Regions from separate parts of the Mesorhizobium salmacidum genome, predicted to be linked through region 1. Evidence: riboswitches for the same ligand, from Rfam matches in the RefSeq annotation. Region 1 holds a riboswitch; the other holds the start of a gene.

Region 1 (10,449 bases):
ATCAGCCGCCGGAAATTCCTGACCGCGGCCAGCCTCGGCGCTTCCGGCGTCATGCTGTCGGGCTGCGACGCCTTCGACAGTCAGCTCAGCATCGGCAGCGGCCTGCGCGGTTTCCTCGAAAATGCCAACGGCCTGACCCACAGGGCACAGCGGTTGCTCGGCGGCGGCAATTCGCTGGCGCCGGAATTCACCGAGGCAGATATCCGCCAGCCGCAACGGCCGAACGGCGTGACCGCGCCCGATGACGACACCTACAAGAACCTGCTCGCCAACAACTTCTCCGACTGGCGTCTGGAGGTTTCAGGCCTCGTGGAAAAGCCGCTATCGCTTACCCGCGAGCAACTGATGAACATGCCGAGCCGCACCCAGATCACCCGTCACGACTGCGTCGAAGGCTGGAGTTGCATCGCCAAGTGGACCGGCACGCCGCTGGCGCTGGTGCTCGACCAGGCGGTGGTCAAGCCGCAGGCGCGCTATGTCATGTTCCATTGCCTCGACACGATCGACCGCAGCCTGTCGGGCGACGTCAAATACTACGGCACCATCGACCTGATCGATGCCCGCCATCCGCAAACGATCCTCGCCTATGGCGTGAACGGCAAGCCGCTGCCGGTCGAGAACGGCGCGCCGCTGCGTGTCCGCGTCGAGCGCCAGCTCGGCTACAAGATGCCGAAATATCTCTACAAGATCGAACTGGTCGACGGCTTCGCCAATGTCGGCGGCGGCCGCGGCGGCTATTGGGAGGACAATGGCTACGACTGGTATGGCGGCATTTGAACCGCGCACGGCAAAACGATGATCGGCCCGTGGGGGCCACGAGCCCATCAGTTACGCCTGGCCAGGGCACCGGATGGAAAACGGTTTGGCGGTTTTCGCAAACCCGATGCTCAATAACGAGATGAAGCCCCCCGGCCCCGCTCGGTAGCCGGCGTAAATCCATTGGCCGCCAACGAGGATTGCAAGCCTATGCCGACCGGTCCAACATCTCGATGAACACGGCATCATCTCAAGGCGGCATACAGCCGAACCGGCGTGCGCCGTCAATCGGAACAGGTCCGGCTGGTCAGCATTGCGCTGCGGGATCTCACCGATCACCGTGACGGCAGCATATCGTAGAGTGATCCGAGTGATCGCCGGTTTCGCCGCCATCGCGCCCCTCAAGGAACACTTGCGAGGTCGCAGTTCGCCACGTTGCTAGCTAACTGTGCGCTAGCAAGGTCGGCGATAATCTCGATTTCACCCGGTTTTCTGCGCTTCCGTCGTCTGACAGGTTGGGGTAAAATCCCTCTTGTCGAGCCAAGGAAATTAGGTGCAAAAGCCTCAGCGAAGATCCGCCAGCCTGCAAGACATCGAGCCGTCTTCGCGCGTTTGGTGGACGAATGCCCAGAGAGCTATGTCCACAATATTCTTTGCGCTCGCGATTTCTTGTTTTTTCTTTAGTGGGATTATCGGCGTAATTTTCGAGAGTTTTGGAAGACCACGATCGCCTAATATCGAGAAAGGATTCATATCCCTGGCCCATGACAAAATGGGGGACTTCTATGGAACTCCATTGGAAGCGTTTTTTGGAACCGGTCACGGCCCATTCTGCGCACTCTGTTTGTTCTTCATCGGAACCATATTGTCTCCGGAAGTCTGGCGCGGCGAAAAACCTATACCAACAGAGCGCCTATTCGGCAGTGTAGCCATTTTATCGTTTGGTGTTTTTCTAGCTGTTTGGTGGCGTGGCTTTTGACCGGCCAACTCATGCCAGGCGATCAAACTTCTTAGGCTACCTTGTCGAGCAACGGCTTCAGCGCCGGATGGATTTCCGGCGAGGCATGCTTGATCAGGGTCAGCAATGCGCGCTCATTCTCGTACAAAGGCCGGTCCGCCCCGATATGCTCGATTAGCCATCCGGCTTCACCGGCATCGATCGTCTCGGCCCGACGGGCTAGCGCCTCGGTTGCCCTATTCTTGGCTTCCCATTCGGTCTCTACGTCGTCAGGAGACCGGTAGGCCTCTATGATACCGGCAAGGCCGCCGGAGACCATGCGGCTGAAGAAGCCGCCGATTTCCGGATCGGCGTTTTCGAGGAAGGTTTCCTGGCGCAGCGCCACCTCGCGGGTCGGGGCCTCGTAACCGGCCGAGCACATGACGAAATTGGCGATCGCCTTGACGAACAGGTCGTTCCAGGACGGATCGTTGTTGGCCTGGGCTGTCCGCTCGTTGATCCTGAACAGCACCTCGGCCTCGGCCCGGGTGATGGCGATGTTGCCGTCGCCGCCATGGGCATGGAGGATACGGCGCAGAAGCTCGACTTCGGCCCTGGCGATCAATCCGGGCGCCAGCGCACCGCCGAGCATCAGCGGTCCCTTGCCGTCGACGACGGCATGGGCGACCTGCTCCAGCGCGTAGACGCAAAGCCGGCTCGGCGAGGATTTCGCCTCTTCCAGCACATGGACCAGCAATTCGAGTTCGGTCCGGCTGTCGACCAAGCCGTCGCGCGAAATCGTGCGGACCAGCCAATCGGCATTCTCCTGCGAAATGTAGCCCGAGGGCTTTTCCTGGTGGACGATGTAGTCGGTGACCGCCTCGACGAAGAACGGTGCCCATTCAGCGCATTTGTCTCGCGCCGTCTGGTCGAGCGCGAACAACGCGTCGGCTTCGCCCCGGGTCACCACCCCGTCGGCGAACACGTCGCGGCGCAGCATTACGACATCCTCTGAAGCGATGCGGTTCTTCGAAGTCAGCCCCGCCACCGCAGCGCTCATGATCAATTCGCCCATCTGTCGTCCCCGTCCGCCCCAACGCGTCACATCGGCCTGCTATATCAGGAGTGTCTTGAAAAACCGGCAAACGGCGTGGTTAGCGAAGACTTGTCAGAACAATGTCGCTGGGAGGTGACAAGGTGTCGCCGACGGGCTATGGATGGCGCGTCGAGGGCTCAAGGTTTGAGTCCTACCTGTTTGCGGGAGAGAGCAGCGAGAGCTGCCGCCGAAGGGGAAATCGCCCGAAATCTCTCAGGCAAAAGAACCGTAGACGGGAAAGACACTCTGGAAAGTCGGGGCTTGCCCCCGCGCCGAAGGTGTAAGCGCCGCTGACAGAGTTCCGGCTGCGCGAGTCTCTCAGGCTTCAGACAGAGGGGCACGGACTGGTCGCCATCCGCGACCGATTGCGTGCGACTCTGGAGACGACATGACGGGCGACGATAGACACCTTCCCCTCGAAGATATCCATGCAGCGGCCGGTGCGCGCTTCGGCGCCTTTGCCGGCTGGTCGATGCCGCTGACCTATCCGGCCGGCGTCATGAAGGAGCATCTTCACACCCGCGAACATGCGGGCCTGTTCGACATCTCGCACATGAAGCTGTTCGAGGTCAGCGGGCCAGACGCCGTTGCGCTGCTCGACCGCGCCTGCCCGCTAGACGCCGGCGCGCTCGAAATTTCGCAATCCAAGCTGACCTTCTTCCTCAATGAGGCGGGCGGCATTCTGGATGATCTGATCGTCACCCGGCTCGGCGATACGAGGTTCATGGTGGTCGCCAACGCCGGCAACGCCGTCGCCGACGAAAAGCATTTGCGCGCGCTGGCAGCCGATTTTGATATAAAGGTCGAGCCTCTCGATCGCGTCTTCCTGGCCATCCAGGGTCCGGAAGCCTGGGCGGCACTGTCCCGCGCCGGCCTCGAAACCGGCTCGCTGCTGTTCATGCACGGCATCGAGCCGCGAAAGAACTGGTTCATGAGCCGGTCCGGCTACACCGGCGAAGACGGTTTCGAGATCGGCCTGCCGGAGGCCGATGCAAGAGAACTCGTCGCCAAGCTGCTCGAGGACGAGCGTGTGCTCTGGATCGGCCTTGCCGCGCGCGACAGTCTGCGGCTGGAGGCAGGCCTCTGCCTGCACGGTCAAGACATCACGCCGGAAACCGACCCGGCCGCGGCGGCGCTTATGTGGGCAATCCCAAAAGAGATCCGAGCCTCAGGCACCTTCATCGGCGCCGATGCCTTGCGCGCCGTCGTGGAACGAGGCCCGGCGCAAAAGCGCGTCGGGCTGAAACCGCAGGGTCGCCAGCCGGTGCGTGCCGGCGCTTCTCTGTTTGACACCGACGGCAACCCCGTCGGCCATGTCACATCGGGCGGTTTTGGCCCCTCGGCCGACCATCCGGTCGCCATGGGCTATGTCGCCACCCCACTGGCCAAGCCCGGAACGCGGGTCTTCGCCGATGTGCGCGGCACGAAGATCCCGATCGATGTCAGTTCCCTGCCCTTCACTCCTCATCGCTACCGCAAAGGATAGACCCATGGCAAAGATCTATTTCACCGCCGATCACGAATGGCTCAGCGTCGAGGGCGGCATCGCCACGGTCGGCATCACCGACTACGCGCAGGAGCAGCTCGGCGATCTCGTCTTCGTGGAACTGCCGGAAACGGGAAAGAAGCTCGCCAAGGGCGACACCGCCGTCGTGGTCGAATCCGTCAAGGCGGCCTCCGACGTCTACGCGCCGGTCGATGGCGAGATCACCGAGGCCAACGGCACGCTGTCGTCCGATCCATCGCTGGTCAACTCGGCGGCAACCGGCGCCGGTTGGCTGTGGAAGATGAAGCTCGCCGACGAAAGCCAGCTCGCCAGCCTCATGGATGAGACCGCCTACAAAGCCCATATCGCCTGACATCAGGAATTTACTGACATGACCGCAGCACCCTACCCCTTCTCGGCCCGCCACATCGGGCCCGGCCTTGCCGACGTCAGAGCCATGCTCGCCGTCCTCGGTGTTCCCTCGGTCGAGACGCTGATCAGCCAGGCCGTGCCGAGATCGATCCGCCTCGACCAGCCGCTGGCCCTGCCGGCGCCGGCCAGCGAAGCCGAAGCGCTCGCCGAATTGTCGACGATCATGGCAAGGAATACCGTGCTGAAGAGTTTTATCGGCGCCGGTTACCACGGCGTCCACGTGCCGCCGGTCATCCAGCGCAATCTGTTCGAGAATCCGGCCTGGTACACCGCCTACACGCCCTACCAGGCCGAGATCAGCCAGGGCCGGCTCGAAATGCTGTTCAATTTCCAGACGCTGGTCACGGAACTGACCGGCCTGCCGGTGGCATCGGCTTCATTGCTCGACGAGGCAACAGCGGTCGCCGAAGCGGTCGGCATCGCGCTGCGCCACCACCGCGACAAGCGCACCAAGGTGGCACTCGCCGGCACGCCGCACCCGCAGACGCTGGATGTGGTGCGCACCCGCGCCGAGCCGCTCGGCATCGAGATCGACGGCGAGACGATCGACGACAACACCGCAGCCCTGCTCGTCTCCTGGCCGGACACTTTTGGCGTCTATGGCGACCACAAGGCGGCGATCGAAAAAGCGCGCGCCACCGGCGCCATTATCGTCTTCATCGCCGACCCGCTTGGCCTGACGCTGACCGACGCGCCGGCGAAACTCGGCGCCGACATTGCCGTCGGCCCGATGCAGCGCTTCGGCGTGCCGATGGGCTTTGGCGGCCCACATGCCGCCTATTGCGCCGTCTCCGACAAGCTGACACGGCTGATGCCCGGCCGCCTGGTCGGTCAGTCGACCGACAGCAAGGGCCGTCCCGGTTATCGCCTCGCCTTGCAGACACGCGAACAGCACATCCGCCGCGACAAGGCGACCTCCAACATCTGCACCGCGCAGGCGCTGCTTGCCAATATGGCGACCGCATACGCCATCTGGCATGGCCCGGCGGGCCTGCAGGCGATCGCCGGGCGCATCCATGCGCTGGCCAACCGCCTGGCGAGCGGCCTCAAGGCCGCGGGTGTATCGGTGCTCGGCTCCAGCCGTTTCGATACGGTGACGGTGGAGGCCAAGGGCAAGGCCGCCCGGATCGCCGCGGCCGCCGAAAAGACCGGCCGGCTGCTGCGTGTGCTCGACGCCGACCATGTCGGCATCAGTTTCGACGAGACGTCGACCGATGCCGATGTCGAGGCGATCGCGGCTCTGTTCGACGCCAAGGCTGCTTCTTCCGCCGACAGCACGGTGCCCGGCAAGCCGCGCGGCAAGGAGTTTTTGACCCAGCCGGTCTTTCATGAGAACAAGTCGGAAACCGAGATGATGCGTTTCCTGCGCCGGCTGGCCGACAAGGACCTGGCGCTCGACCGCGCCATGATCCCGCTGGGCTCCTGCACCATGAAGCTCAACGCCGCGGCGGAAATGATGCCGGTGAGCTGGCCGGAAATCGCCAATTTGCATCCCTTCGCGCCATCAGCGCATTCGGCCGGCTATCGCGCCATGATCGGCGAACTGGAGGGCTGGCTGTCGGAGATCACCGGCTTCGACGCCGTGACCTTGCAGCCCAATGCTGGCAGCCAGGGCGAATATGCCGGGCTGCTCGCCATCCGCGCCTATCACCGCTCGCGCGGTGAGGGTCATCGCACCGTCTGCCTGATCCCCTCCTCCGCGCATGGCACCAATCCGGCGAGTGCCGCGATGGCCGGCATGAGCGTCGTCGTCGTGCGCTGCCTGGAAGACGGCAACATCGACATGGACGATATGCGCGCCAAGGCCAACGAGCATTCCAGGAATCTCGCGGCGCTGATGTTCACCTATCCATCCACGCATGGCGTCTACGAGGAAGGCGCGCGCCACCTCTGCGCGCTCATCCATGAGCATGGCGGCCAGGTCTATTTCGACGGCGCCAACCTCAATGCCTTGGTCGGACTTGCCCGTCCCGGCGACATCGGCGCCGACGTTTGCCACATGAACCTGCACAAGACCTTCTGCATCCCGCATGGCGGCGGCGGACCGGGCGTCGGTCCGATCGGCGTCAGGGCGCATCTGAAACCCTATCTGCCCGGCCATGTCACCGAAGGCTCGGCGCATGCCGTGGCCGCCGCTCCCTTCGGCAGCGCTTCCATCCTGCCGATCACCTGGATGTACATCCGCATGATGGGCGCTTCCGGCCTGAAGCAGGCGACCGAGACGGCGATCGTGTCCGCCAATTACGTGGCGACGCGGCTCGCGCCGCACTTCCCGCTGCTTTACAAGGGCAGGAGCGATCGTGTCGCCCATGAATGCATTCTCGATACCCGCGTGCTCAAGGAGAGCGCCGGCATCAGCGTCGAGGACATCGCCAAGCGCCTGATCGACTATGGTTTCCACGCGCCGACCATGTCGTTTCCGGTCGCCGGCACGCTTATGGTCGAACCGACCGAGTCCGAGCCCAAGCGCGAGTTGGACCGCTTCTGCGAGGCCATGATCGCCATTGCCGGCGAGGCGGCGAAGGTGGCCAAAGGCGAATGGCCTTTGGCCGACAATCCGCTGGTCAACGCCCCGCATACATCGGCTGAGGCGCTGGCCGGTCAATGGAACCACCCTTACTCGCGCCTCGAGGCGGCCTATCCCGCCGGCGACGCCGACACAGCGGCAAAGTACTGGCCGCCGGTATCGCGCATCGACAATGTCGCGGGAGACCGCAACCTGGTCTGCTCCTGCCCGCCGCTGTCGGACTATCTGGGTGCGGCCGAATAGCTACGCGGAGCGCAAGGCCGGTTTGACCGGGTCGGCCTTGTCCATCCCTTTGCGGCTGATGACGCAATTTCGCCCCGCACGCTTGGCGGCATAGAGCATGGAGTCGGCCCTGGCCAGCACCTCGTCGAGGGTGCTGCCGTCGGCCTCGCCGAATCCAATCCCGCCGCTGACCGTGCTGCGCAAGGGACCGAGCGGGGTGGGCACGATTTCCGTGCCGAAAGCGACGCCGATCTTGCTGGCAAGATCATAGGCGCGCTCTTCCGTCATCCTCGACATGACGATCGCGAACTCCTCGCCGCCCAGGCGAAAGGCGTCAACCCCGGTCCTGGCATATTTCCTGATGACGGCGGCGAAGCGGCACAGGACCTGATCCCCGACCGGGTGTCCATAGATGTCGTTCGTCCGCTTGAAGTGATCGAGGTCAAACATGACGATCGCCATGAACGGGCCGAAGGTGCACTCGCCATAAAGCGACATCAGACCGCGACGGTTCATCAGACCGGTCAACGGGTCGGTCATGGTCTCGGCCTTGAGCTCGATCTGCGCCTGCAAATGATGGAGCGAAAGCGTCAATGCGCCGAGGCCGGTCATACAGGCCACCGCCACGACCGAGTTGAGGCGTTCGGCCCAATTGTCGGGCGCGACGCCGAGCGTCCACTGCCCTTTGGTCATCAGAACCACGCCGCAAAGGGCAAACGACAGCGCACAGGTGCCGCTCAGAAACGACACCACCAGCAGGATGCGGCGATCATGACTGCCGTTGATCCAGAACATGGCTCCGATCGTCGAGAGCAGCGCGGTAACCGTCGCGTAGGTGATCACGAAACCGATACCGTCAAGGCCCATGAAGGTCACGGCCGCACCGATAGCCATGGCGGCAAATGTCGGAGCAATCGCACGCCTGTGGTCCGGCATACCGAGATATTGCATGGCCGAAATGCAGATGATCAGAAAACCCAGGCTGAGCAGCGCCAGCGCGACCTGGCAAAGCAGCGGATCGGGCTCCCTGGTATAATGCCAGAACAGAATCACATGCGCGACGAGCACGAGAATGCCGCATGCGACCGTCAGCACGAATCTGGCCCGCGGCGCAGTGGCCCAGATCGCGAACATAGTAACACTGAGACAGACGCCCGACAGCGCGGCTGCAAGCAGGAGCGAACTGAAATCCAGCATATCGGGCGGGGGCCTCTCGAGCATCGGCGGTTGCGCGGCATTCTAGGTCAGCGGCAGCCCTCGGACATGGTTTTCAGGCGATCTCTCGACCCAACCTGCGGATACGGTTTACAAAGCGTCGATGCCACCTGTCCCGAAACCGCACCCCTGGCTGGCGCGAGGATAAAACGGCATCAGCCCTTGTTCAGCAAGGCGAGGTTGGCGTCGACAACGGTGGGATCGGCCATGCCGGCCTTCGCCTCCAGCAGCAGCGCCCTGGCCTTCTTCTTGTTGCCGCGCAAAAGTTGCGAATAGCCCATGTTGTTGACGATCTGCGGTTTGCGGCCGGCGACCTTCACAAGCTGGCCATAGGCGCGGTCGGCGAAGTCGAAGCGGCCGAGTTCGTCATAGGAAGCGGCAAGCCCCATCCAGGCCTCGGCATTGTCGGCCCTCAGTTCGACGGCCTTGCGGAAATGCGCTTCGGCAAGACCATAATTGGCATCGCGAAACTGTGCCTTGCCTTCCGCCAGGTCGGATGTGTCGACATCCTTGGCTGCCGGCTGGATCGCGGTGGTCTTGGTCGTGTCGACGTTATTGTTCGTCGTGCACCCGGTGATCATCAGGACGGCCGCCATCGTGGCCACCGCCGCAAATTTTATCTGACGCATTCCCTGCCCCGTCGCCCGATTTGCCGGGTCGTTCTTCAGGGAAAGACACTACAGCACAGCGATTAAGCTTCGGTGCCGAAATGCCCCCAAGTTTTGGTTTCCGGCACACCAGCCATTAACCATCGCCAGCGGCGTTCTCACTGCTCCAGGGCCTTGAGCGTCGCCGGAAGCTGGTAGCGGTTGCCGTCATAGCGCAGCCGGTAAGTCCGCTTCACGGACTTGCCGGGGTGGGATTGGCACTCGCCATTCTTGTCGGGAGCGGGTTCGTCGGTATCCATTCGCTCGGTCACGGTGATATCGTGATAGCCCTGATGGCCCGCCCGGCTCATCGCCAGGCTGACCTGGCTAGAATGAAAGGATCCGGCGCAATTGGTATCGCCTTCGCCGCCAAAGCCGGCCACGTCGAGGCCATCGAGCACCATCCGTAGCGCATCGCCGTCGAGGGCATAGAGTCGCAGGTCGGTTTCCCTGAAGGGATTGGCCTGCGAATGAGTTGCCATGTCGATGCGCAGGCCGAAGGCGGTGATTTTGGGCGCCGGCTGATAGCGGCCTGTATCGAATCCGATGCCGCGGATGGCGATGGCATCATCGTTCATCAGCCCGGGCTGCAGCAGGCGCTGGCGCACCTGCTGGTTCTTCCTGTCGACGACCAGAAGCTCGATATCGCCGATATGCATGCCGTCGACGGATAGGGCGCTGTCGATCAGCGGTACCGCGACCAACAGCAGTTGGTCATGGGCGGGCCAGATCTTGCAGACCAGCCTTGGCGTGTCGTAGTCCGGAGGCGTCAGGGCGATGCTGGTGTGAGGTTCAAGTGTGAACGAGGCGCCGTCGGCGCTCCTTCGGGCCTTGGGATAGGCCTGCTGCACCAAGGCGGCAGCATCACCGCAATCGCCGGCCGCGGCCTGGGCGGGCGGCAAGCTGGCCGCGGCGAGGCCCAGCAAGAGGGTGGGCAACAGTATTCGCACGGACTTCTCGTTTATTCGCGCACTTTGCGGGTCCGATGCATCACTTCGACGGATGTTTGCATGCCTGATTCCGTCGACGCGGCGCCCTTTAGTGACCCGTCATTTTGACGATGATGGGAATGACAGCGATCATCAGCACCACCGGCAGGATGCAGACCACGACCGGCACGGACATCTTTGC
Region 2 (10,449 bases), on a different contig from region 1:
TTGATGAAGACAACGCGCTCCTTCGCGGCGCGGATCGCCTCCTTGAGGTTGATCGTGGTGCGCCGCTCCTCGTCCATGATGCCCATCTTGATGGTGTTTGGGGCCATGCCGAGCAGGGCTTCGACACGGTCGAAGATCTCGACGGCGAAGGCGACTTCCTCCGGCCCGTGCATCTTCGGCTTCACCACATACATCGAGCCGGCGCGGGAGTTCATCCGCCGCCCCTTCGGTCCGACGTCGTGCAGCGCGATCAGCGCCGTCATCACCGCGTCCATGATGCCTTCCGGCACCTCGCTGCCGTCGCGGTCCAGGATTGCCGGATTGGTCATGAGGTGGCCGACATTGCGCACCAGCATCAATGAGCGGCCAGGCACGGTCAGCGTACCGCCGGCGGGCGCGGTGTAGACGCGGTCGGGGTTGAGCTTGCGGGTAAAACTCTTGCCGCCCTTGCTGATCTCTTCGGCCAGGTCGCCCTTCATCAGGCCGAGCCAATTGCGGTAGACGGCGACCTTGTCCTGCGCATCCACCGCCGCGACCGAATCCTCGCAGTCCTGGATGGTGGTCAGCGCCGATTCCAGGATGACGTCGGCGATGCCTGCCGGATCGGTGCGGCCGATCTGGCTGGCGCGGTCGATCAGGATCTCGACGTGCAGCCCGTTTTTGATCAGGAGCACGGCTTGTGGATTGGCGGCGTCGCCGCGACAGCCGACGAATTGCCTGGGATCGGCCAGCGTCGTCGAGCCGGCGCCTTCGCCGACCTTCAGCGCGCCGTTGGCCACGGACAGGCCGTTCACCCCTGCCCATTTGCCAGAGGTGAGCGGCACCGACTGGTCGAGAAAGTCCTTGGCCCAGGCGATCACTTTGGCGCCGCGCGCCGGGTTGAACCCCTTGCCCTTCTGGGCGCCATCGGTTTCGGGTAGGGCGTCGGTGCCGTAGAGCGCGTCGTAGAGCGAGCCCCAGCGCGCATTGGCGGCATTCAGCGCATAGCGCGCGTTCATCACCGGCACGACGAGCTGCGGTCCGGCGACGACGGCGATTTCCGGATCGACATTTTCAGTCGAGACACTGAAGGCCGGCCCTTCCGGAACGAGATAGCCGATCTCCTTCAGGAACGCCTTGTAGGCGTCCATGTCGATTGGCGCGCCATTGTCGCGGTACCAGCGGTCGAGCTTTTCCTGCATGGCGTCGCGTTTTTCGAGCAGCGCCCGGTTGCGGGGGGCGAGATCGTGTACGATCGAGGAGAACGAGGCCCAAAAGGCCGAGTTGCTGATGCCCGTTCCCGGCAAGACTTCGTTGCGCGTGAAGTCGTGCAATTCTCGCGCGATCTTCAATCCCGCAATCTCGACCCACGCGACATGGATAGGCTTCCGAGTCATTGAATGCGCGCCCCTAAGCTCCCACCCGCGTGTCGACGGGAACGTCTGACGCAACGGCCTGGACCAGTACGGCGGAGGTCGCAGCCGACAGAGTCCAGCCGAGGTGGCCGTGCCCGGTATTGTAGAACACACCCCGCGCACATCCCTTCCCCACGCGGGGCATCATGTTCGGCATCATAGGCCGCAACCCGGCCCACGGCACGACGCGGTTGGTCGTCACACCAGGGAAGAGCGTCCGCGTCCAGTCAACCAGCGGCCTAACCCTGTCATCGCGAATGTCTCGGTTGAGCCCATTGAACTCGGCGGTGCCTGCCACCCGGAACCGTCCAGCGCCGAGGCGGCTGGTCACGATTTTCGCACGGTCGTCCAGGATACTCACCCAAGGCGCGGCTGCCTGAGCCGAGGGGTCATCGAGATAGACAGTGATCGAGTATCCTTTGACCGGATAAATGTTGAGGCGATCGCCGAGCATGGCCGCAAGGTCGCGGCTGTGCGAGCCCGCACATACTACGACTCCATCAGCTTCGATGACCTGTTCGGCGTCTTGCTCGCCCGCGCAATAAGTTGAGTAGCTCAGCCGGAAACGGTCGCGCCGGTCGATGTGCCTCACCGCCGAGTCGTAGAGGAAGGTGCCGCCGCGCCTCGCGCAGGCCTGAGCCAAGCCCGTGGTGTACTTGTGAATGTCACCGGTCGAGTCGGACGGCGTGTAGAAGCCACCATGAACGTCACCGTGCAGAGCCGGTTCTATTGCGGCGATCTCCTCTGCGGTCACGGGTCGCCGGTCCAGTCCTCCTTCAATTAGGAGCTCGTTCACTTTCGTTGCGTGATCGAAGCCGGTCTTGTCCCAGTAAACATGAAGGATGCCGCTGCGGACATGATCGAAATCGATGCTCTCCCGCTCCGCAATCTCGAACATGTACTTGCGGGCGGCGATCGCCAGGCGCGTTGTCGCGACTGTGTTCTCGTGATAGCGGGGGATGTTGGACACGAACTCTGCCAGCCAGCTGTATTTGTGCCAAGACGGCGCCGGGTTCATCAGCAGCGGCGCGTCGGGCCGGACCATCCACTTGACCCCCTTGAGGATCGTAGACCAATGGTTCCAGACTTCGGCGTTGCTGGCCGAGAGCTGGCCGCCATTTGCGAATGAGGTCTCCATCGCGGCGTAGCGTTGCCGCTCGATCACGGTCACATCGTAGCCGTGCTCCAAAAGGGCGTACGCTGTCGAAACGCCGGTGATACCGGCGCCAATTACAACAATCCTGGGCACTTTCGCTCTCCAGACAGACCACTGGGTGCGGGTCGCAACCCGCGGCTCATCCCCAAATCTGTCTCTGTACCTGAGAGCTTAACCGGTCAGCCCGGCTTTCCCCTTCGGTGGACGCTCTGGCGTCTCTCTCCAGATTGTTCGGCAGCACGGTCTCTTTTGCCTGAGAGTTTCCTTGGGGGGTTGCTCCGTCGGCGTCGGCACTCGCCGATCTCTCCCGTCCTGCCTTATGAACGGCACGTTTATAGGATGACCAGTTGCACTTGCAGAGCCAATCAGCTTGACATATGAAACGCTCGAACCAAATTTCAACCGACCTTTGAAACAGCAGGATCAGCGCGCCCTTTTGTCGGGCACTGCGGGGCACACCGGGGGCCATGGGCAGAAAATAGGTCATCCCGATTTACGGAGATCTTTGTGATGTCGGCACAGGAACATCTGTCCTGATTCAGGCAGCCCCAGCGCCCGGTGGCGGCGCGGTTCACAGCAAAGCACGGTCGGCGTGGAACGAGTGTGCTTGTCGTCCCGTGACGACGGGATTTATCAAATTGATGCTGCGGCAGACTTAATGTTGGAGACAAGGACCCACTCGTAAGCTTGGGGCTCATTGTTTGCACTTTCGTTTCTGGAAGGCGCGTTGACAGCTTGAGAGGAGATCAAGAGTGAGAGAGAAAGCGCGTGGATTGATCACGCTTGCGCGTCGGCCCGGTCGGCAAGGCAGGCGGGTGAGCGCAAGAGCAAGACAGCACTCGGCGCAGGCGATGCACGCGAGTGATATCAGATGTTCCTGAGACAGCTTTCGCCTCAAGACATGGTTGCAGATCCCGGCAAAAAAGGCGCCGGTCCCGAAGCCGGCCATCAGGATGCCATACCGGATCGACCCTGCGCCCAGCTGGTCACGAGCTACTAAGGGGAGCAGCGCCAGAATGGAGATGCTTGCGATTCCGAAAAGGGTTCCGCGCGCGATTGCCGCCTTGACTCTGAAGACATCGCTGTGAAGCGCACCCCATTATGGATTGCGTCGCCATCGCCTCACGCGGGAGAGGTGAAGGGCGAACTTTCCATTGACAGCGCCATATCGCGCAAAGCGGTGCGAGATAGCTGAGCGTGGTCAGAGCGAAAGCCGTTAGCTGTCCAAAAGAGGCGACCACAAAGCCGCCGAGCGCCGGGCCTACGCTTCGGACGGTGTTGAACCCGACCGAAATGAGCGTAATGGCAGCTGGGACGTCGCGTCTGTCAACAAGTCTCCAACTGACGCCTGCCAGGCGGGGTCGTTGAAAGCGGCGCCGCATCCAACCAAAAAGCTGAAGCCGAGAATGATCCACGGATCGACAAGGCCCAGCGCGACAAGAACGGTGAGTATGGCAGATGCCAGCATCATCAGACACCGACCAGCGAACATAACCCTGCGTCGGCTGAAATTGTCGGCGATGGCGCCAGCGAAGACCGAAAGGATGAATGCCAGCAGCGTCGATGACGCCTGCACCAGCGCGACCATCATAGCGGAAGTCGAGATCGTAGCCATCAGTCAGCTGATGGCGAGGCTTGAAACTTGCGTGGCCAGCCAAACCGATCGAGACGTGGGTTCTCGAGCGGCGCAAACGTCGACGACGAACCTCCTGCGCGCGCCACCTTGATCATCTCCTTCCGTCTATGGGTCGCGGTTGTGGCTTCTTCCAGTCCGCATGGGCGAGTATCAGGGTAAGCGGTGTTCTCAGGCCACGGCCTTGAGCTCGAGCTTGTTGATGTAGACCCAAGGCAGGAGATCGTCGATCTGGCTGTTGGAGTGGCCGTTGGCGATCCTGGTGAGGATGTCGGTGAGATAGCCGAGTGGCTCGACGCCGTTGAGCTTGCAGGTTTCGATCAGCGAGGCGATGACTGCCCAGTGTTCGGCGCCGCCGTCGGAGCCGGCAAAGAGCGCGTTCTTGCGGTTGAGCGCGATCGGACGGATTGAGCGTTCGACCGTGTTGCTGTCGATCTCGATGCGGCCGTCGTCAAGGAAGTGCGAGAGGCCTTCCCAGCGCGAGAGCGTGTAGCGGATCGCCTCGGCGAGTTTTGTCTTCTGGCTGATCAGGCCGAGCTTCTCACGCAGCCATGGTTCGAGGTCGGCGACGATGGCGCGGCTTTTGTCCTGACGCATCGCGCGGCGCTCGTTGGCCGATCGGCCACGGATGGCGTCCTCGATCTTGTAGAGTTCGGCGATCCGTCTCAACGCCTCGCTGGCGATCGGCGCGGGACCGGCTGCTGCCAGTTCATAAAAGCGCCGACGGACATGCGCCCAGCAGAAGGCGAGCGTGACGCCGCTCTTGTCGGCGAGCACACGATAGCCGCCATAACCGTCGACCTGCAGGATTCCTGTGAAGCCCGCCAGATGAGCGATCGGACGCTCGGCCTTTCGGTCCGGCGCATAGACATAAGCGACGCCCGGCGGGTCGCTCCCCTGCCATGGCCGATCATCACGCGCATAGGCCCAGAGCTGGCCTGTCTTGGTCTTGCCGCGACCGGGATCGAGTACCGGCGCGGTGGTCTCGTCGGCGAACAGCTTCGGCGAGGACTTCAGCTTCGCCAGCAGCCGTTCATGAATCGGACGGAGGTGCCAGGCGGCGCGGCCAACCCAGTCGGCGAGTGTCGAGCGATCAAGATTGATGCCCTGCCGGGCGTAGATCTGCGCCTGGCGATAGAGCGGAAGGTGATCGGCATATTTTGAGACCAGCACCTGGGCGACCGTTGCCTCGGTCGGAAGACCACCCTCGATCAGCCGGGCCGGCGCGGGAGCCTGAACCACGACGTCCTCGCAGGCGCGGCAGGCATATTTGGGCCGGCGCACGACGATTACACGCAGCTGCGCCGGAACGATGTCGAGCCGCTCGCTCATGTCCTCGCCGATCCGATGCAAGCCATTGCGGCAGCATGGGCAGGCATGGTCCTCGATGTCGACGATCATTTCCACCCGCGGCAGATGGGATGGCAACGTGCCGCGGTTCGTCCGACGCCTCCTGGCGCGCTCCAGGCGCTCTGCGGGAGATGCTTGTTCGCTCTCTTCCTCCTCGGCCGCCTCGATCTGCTCGGCTTCCTCAAGCCCCAGCAGAAGCTGGTCTTCCGGCAGCGTCTCGGCACGCCGGCCGAAGCGGTGGCGCTGCAATTCCTTGATGATCTGGATCAGCCGGGCGTTCTCGACGTCTCGCGCCAGGACCATCGCCTTCAGCGCGTCCGGATCGTCGGGAAGCTGGTCAGCCGTCATCGCCATGAGCCGATCAGACCATATTCGCCGACGCCGGGCGACAATGGAATCCGACCTGATTCACTTGGTCGCGGATCAGCCCGCCTGCGCCGGAACGCGGGTCCGGCGGGCTTCGTGGACCCGCCGCCAATCAAGCCCTTCAAGCAGCGCCGAGAGCTGCGCGGCGGTCAGCCGCATCATGCCGTCATGCACTTTCGGCCAGCGGAACTCTCCATCCTCCAGACGCTTGGCATAGAGGCAGACGCCGGTGCCATCCCAGAAGATCAGCTTGATCCGGTCCGTCCGCTTCGCCCGGAAGACGTAGACCGCACCGCTGAACGGATCAGCGCCCATCGTCTCGCGCACCAACGCGGCCAGCCCCTCCGCGCCCTTGCGGAAGTCGACGGGCTTCGTCGCCACCATGACCTTGACCGCACCCGTCGGCCCGATCACGACGTCGCCTTCAGCGCGCGGATCACTGCGGCCACCGTCTTGGTATCGGCGCCCCGGCCGACGCGCATCGCGATGCCGTCGATCTCAAGCTCGATCATGCCGGTATCCCGGGTGGCTTGCCGTTTCCGCTGCGTGAACGGTTGGCTACAGGTTCCGCCGCCGCCACAACCGCCGGCACAAAGGCAGGAGAATCTTGCTGCACCGAAGCGGCTTGTTTGCGCGCTTCGCGGCGCCACGCGAAGACCTGCTGCGGCCTAAGGCCATACCGACGGGCGACCTCGGAAATGATTGCGTTCGGCTCCAGCGTTTCCGCGACGATCCGCGCCTTGTCATCCACCGACCAGTGACGCCGACCGCCGGCACCGTTGATCACCTCGAACCGCCGAAGCTGCCGCTCCGGGTCAAGCGTAAGGTCAAGTCCAGACACAAGCCGATCTCCGATCCCAATACAGGATCGGCAACCTCACAGATCGCGACCACTCCCGAAAGGTGGTCCGGAAACACCGCTTACGTATCAGGACCAGGGCATTTCGGATGTGATCCAGCGAATTGACCGTCTCGGAAACATGCCGCGACGAACAAATCTCCGCGCCGGCTTGGGCCGGCCGTCTGAACATACCGCCCTGCCGGCTGGGAGGCACACCGGCAGGGCGCGCCGCGCAAAACTCACGGCCGGTGGCGACCGGACAGCGGCGGCAGGCAGTTGTTCGTGCAGCGCTCCTCTTTTCCATTGAGTTCACGAAACAGTATTCTTCATTTTCGCGCCACATCGCGGCGTCGCCGGTCGCGATCTATGTACGAGGGGCTGTCATCGACAGATGTTGAGGCATTGCCGTTGTCTGAACCGAGCTCTGATGGTGCACCTCTCCTGAACGACACGGATGGAACTCATCATCTATCGCCGTGGATCGGCACTCCGGAGACGCCTAGGAGCCGGGACCGCCGAACGCACAGCGTGAGCAAACAAGGGGGATGGCGATGATGGAAAGACATTTAGCATGCCCCTCGAGCGCACCTTACGCCCTCTGTGCGCCAACACGTCAGGTAGCCAATACCGTCTCGACCAGATTCACCCAATAGCCGCTACCATACGGCAAGGCTTCGTCATTGAAATCCTATGCGGGATGGTGCACAGGAGCGGTCCGCCCCATTCCCAAGGAAAATGAAAGCGCCTGGCCGCGCCTCAAGCATGTAGGCGGAGTCCTCCGCCCCCACACTGGTCTGAATTTTTTCGTTCACCGATGCAGGCCCGATCAGGTCGCCTGCCGCCCTTATCGCTAAGTTGGTTCCCTCCATGTGGTTGACGGCAAACGGCACGGAACGACGGTACCTAAACTCGATATCCGCGCCGAACCCGCGCGCAATGCTTCGAGCGCATGTCGAAATCTCTCGTTCGGCGAAATCTCGGAGGCCTGACGCCCTGGACCCTGACGGTTCCGGCGATTTCTACTTGATCTGGGATAACGTTATAGGCCTGTGCAGCCTTCAACATTGTGACTGAAATCACCAGCGGCTCCATGGGATCGGTTTTGCGCGATACAAAATCTGCAGGCCGAGGGTGATCTGCGCTGCTACAGTGACAGGATCGACAGTCCGATGGGGTGAGGCCGCATGGCCGGCCCTGCCCTTCACGATGACGTCGAAGGCGTCCTGATCGATCTGCGTCTGATTCTTGGTGAAAAGGACGACTCCCTCCACGATATCTCTCTCGAACGAAAGAAGGGGCTAAAGCGTGTCGCGATTAATTGGCCTCATATCCGGCAGCTTTGAAGAAATTTCTCCATTCGGTTGGCTCGAACAGGTGACAGATATCGCCGAGGGCCTCGCAGAGTGCATCGAAGGTTCTGGCGGCCTTCTTTCGCAGCCGCGCCTTGAGTTTTGAGTAGGCCATCTCGATCGGGTTGAGATCGGGCGAGTATGGCGGCAGGAACAGCAGCCAGGCACCCCTTTGGCGAACCAGTTGTGCGGCGCGCTCGCTCTTGTGGAAGCCGACATTGTCGAGAATGACGACATCGCCAGGCGACAGTGCGGGAGCGAGCTGGGTTTCAACGTAGTGTTCGAAGATAGCGCTATTCATCGGCGCGTTGACGATCCACGGCGCGACAAGACCGTGGCATCGCAGTCCGGCGATGAAGGTCTGCGTCTGCCATTTGCCGAATGGCGCATGCGTCCTGAAGCGCTCGCCCTTCGGCGCCCAGCCGGTGCGTTTGGTCAGCTTGGTGTTGGTCGACGTCTCGTCGATGAAGATCAGCCGCGCCAAAGCCTTGTTGAAGAAGCGGTTTCGCCGCCCCATCCACAGCTCACGCGCCTGGCGAACGTCGGCTCGCTGCTGCTCGCTGGCCTGTAGGGTTTTTTTATGACTGAGCCCAAGGCGATTGAGCAGGCGACCGACATTGGAGCGGTGCACGCTCACCCCGCGCACCTCCAGTTCGACGCAAAGCTCATCCAGCGTCAGTTCGCCGGTCTCGGCCAGCCGCAAGAGGACAAACTCGGCATGCGGCTCAAGCTTCCCGCCTCCCACATGGCCCTGCCGACGCGCCTCAAGCGAACCGGTCTGCCTGCGCAGTTTGATCGTTTGATCAGATTGTTACCAAAGCGAGGCGAAACGCGGAAATGGCGTGCAGCCTCTCGGTGACCATGACCCTCATCGACTTACGCAACAACACGCCTACGCAACTCGAGCGGTAGCGGCTTGCCCATCGCGGTCTCCTTTCAACCGCAATGAATCATGATCTCAAATCAAAGGGAATCCTGAATCCTTTAAAACGCGGCACGCTTTAGGTTTGAAATTCGCGCGCTTTTTGAGGCCAGTATTGGGCAACCGGATGTGAGAGGGGCGGTGGCTGACCGGATCCGATTCTGCCCCCAGTGTTGTGTGATCGTGTGGCTGTTCTCGCGTCCCCGGCCACTTGCGGGTACATTTTCGCCGGTCGTGTGATGCACACCTAAAACGCAGACGCTGATGCGTTGGCAATGTCAGATCTTAGAGGCAATCGGCGGCGTGCCGATTGAAATTCCCACATCCTCTACAGCCCCTCGCTGCTGTCGTAGTTTGGCTTGACGTCCTGATAAGGCCGCCGGCGGCAACCGTTCCGCTACTTTCATTCCGTTATATCCGCCGGGAGTCCCTTCTACCCCTTCTCAAGTTGGAATGCGGCTCCATCATGACGGGCTCGTCGGCTCGTCTCGCCTGATCTCAGTCGCAGGATCATCGAGTTCATCAGTTTCCAGATCGCATCCGTATTCGCGACGCAGTCGTTGATGCAGCCGTTCGGCATCTCATTAATATTGTCGGCGGTAGCGATCACCCAGACAGGTCAATATCGCATAGGATATGGTGCATGCCTGCGTCCCGCGCGACGTCCTCCGAGGGTCTGGTGCTGCCCGAGCACCTCGACCAAGCTGCCCAATGTCAGCGTATCCTCAGGCAAGGCGGTGATATCAATTGTCGTGCTGTCCATCGACACTCTTCCGACGATCGGCAGCCGGATTCCTTCATAATAGACGGCACCGCAACTACTCAGGCTTCGGGGCAGGCCATCAGCGTAGCCCGCGGCAATGGTCGCGAGCCGCGTTTCCTGGTGCGTGACATGCGCGCCATCATAACCGACTCTGATGCTAGCCGGAACAGTGCGAGTCTGCACGACGGCAACATCGAGCCTAACGACCGGTTCCATTGCCTTGTCTCCCTTAGCGCTTGGTGCCCCGCATAAAGTGCGATGCCCGGCCGGGCGAGTGCGCCGTGGCCAGGAACACACCCCCGGAATTGGCGAAGGAAATGTCAAAGCCGGGAAACTCATCGGCTGTTCGTGTCATCTCGCCTACTGGTCGGCGTTTTGCTCGCTGTCCTTGTCATCTGCGGAAGCCAAATGGCTCATGATGAACAGTATCTCGAGGTTATCCTCTTGTTCGAGTGCGTCCGCCAACGCCGAACGCTCTTCCGGCGGTATGCCGAGCCGCGACATTCCGGTATGAACTGCAGCACGGTCGGCAGCGTGCGCTTTCGATGGCTGGGGACGTCCGCCCATCGCCTCCACTGCTCCAGCGAGTCGACAACCGGGATGATGTTGCTTGCGGCACAGGCGGTCTCGTCGCTGGGTTGCAGTCCGTTCAGAACGAAAATCTCAGCGTCACAC

Evidence for each region. Region 1 has a riboswitch for glycine ahead of gcvT (glycine cleavage system aminomethyltransferase GcvT). Riboswitches for the same ligand answer to the same signal wherever they lie in the genome.
Region 2: linked by a shared signal. The riboswitch ahead of O7A60_RS29575 (D-amino acid dehydrogenase) and the one ahead of gcvT (glycine cleavage system aminomethyltransferase GcvT) in region 1 are both predicted to bind glycine.

Annotation. Positions count from the first base shown of each region.
Region 1 is NZ_JAPYKS010000010.1:3,372-13,820, forward strand. Features, by position in the region: gene O7A60_RS14955 (molybdopterin-binding protein) at 1-777, shown strand, start outside; gene O7A60_RS14960 (hypothetical protein) at 1,310-1,735, shown strand; gene O7A60_RS14965 (hypothetical protein) at 1,767-2,768, opposite strand; glycine riboswitch at 2,942-3,028, shown strand; gene gcvT (glycine cleavage system aminomethyltransferase GcvT) at 3,178-4,275, shown strand; gene gcvH (glycine cleavage system protein GcvH) at 4,280-4,648, shown strand; gene gcvP (aminomethyl-transferring glycine dehydrogenase) at 4,667-7,477, shown strand; gene O7A60_RS14985 (GGDEF domain-containing protein) at 7,478-8,677, opposite strand; gene O7A60_RS14990 (tetratricopeptide repeat protein) at 8,827-9,300, opposite strand; gene O7A60_RS14995 (PA3715 family protein) at 9,438-10,268, opposite strand; gene O7A60_RS15000 (type II secretion system F family protein) at 10,357-10,449, opposite strand, start outside.
Region 2 is NZ_JAPYKS010000041.1:51-10,499, forward strand. Features, by position in the region: partial or broken gene O7A60_RS29570 (malate synthase G) at 1-1,376, opposite strand, end outside; gene O7A60_RS29575 (D-amino acid dehydrogenase) at 1,390-2,643, opposite strand; glycine riboswitch at 2,781-2,870, opposite strand; partial or broken gene O7A60_RS29580 (MFS transporter) at 3,365-4,281, opposite strand; gene tnpC (IS66 family transposase) at 4,355-5,887, opposite strand; gene tnpB (IS66 family insertion sequence element accessory protein TnpB) at 5,957-6,313, opposite strand; gene tnpA (IS66-like element accessory protein TnpA) at 6,408-6,740, opposite strand; gene O7A60_RS29600 (hypothetical protein) at 7,418-7,609, opposite strand; gene O7A60_RS29605 (hypothetical protein) at 7,817-8,011, opposite strand; partial or broken gene O7A60_RS29610 (IS630 family transposase) at 8,055-9,013, opposite strand; partial or broken gene alr (alanine racemase) at 9,596-10,449, opposite strand, start outside.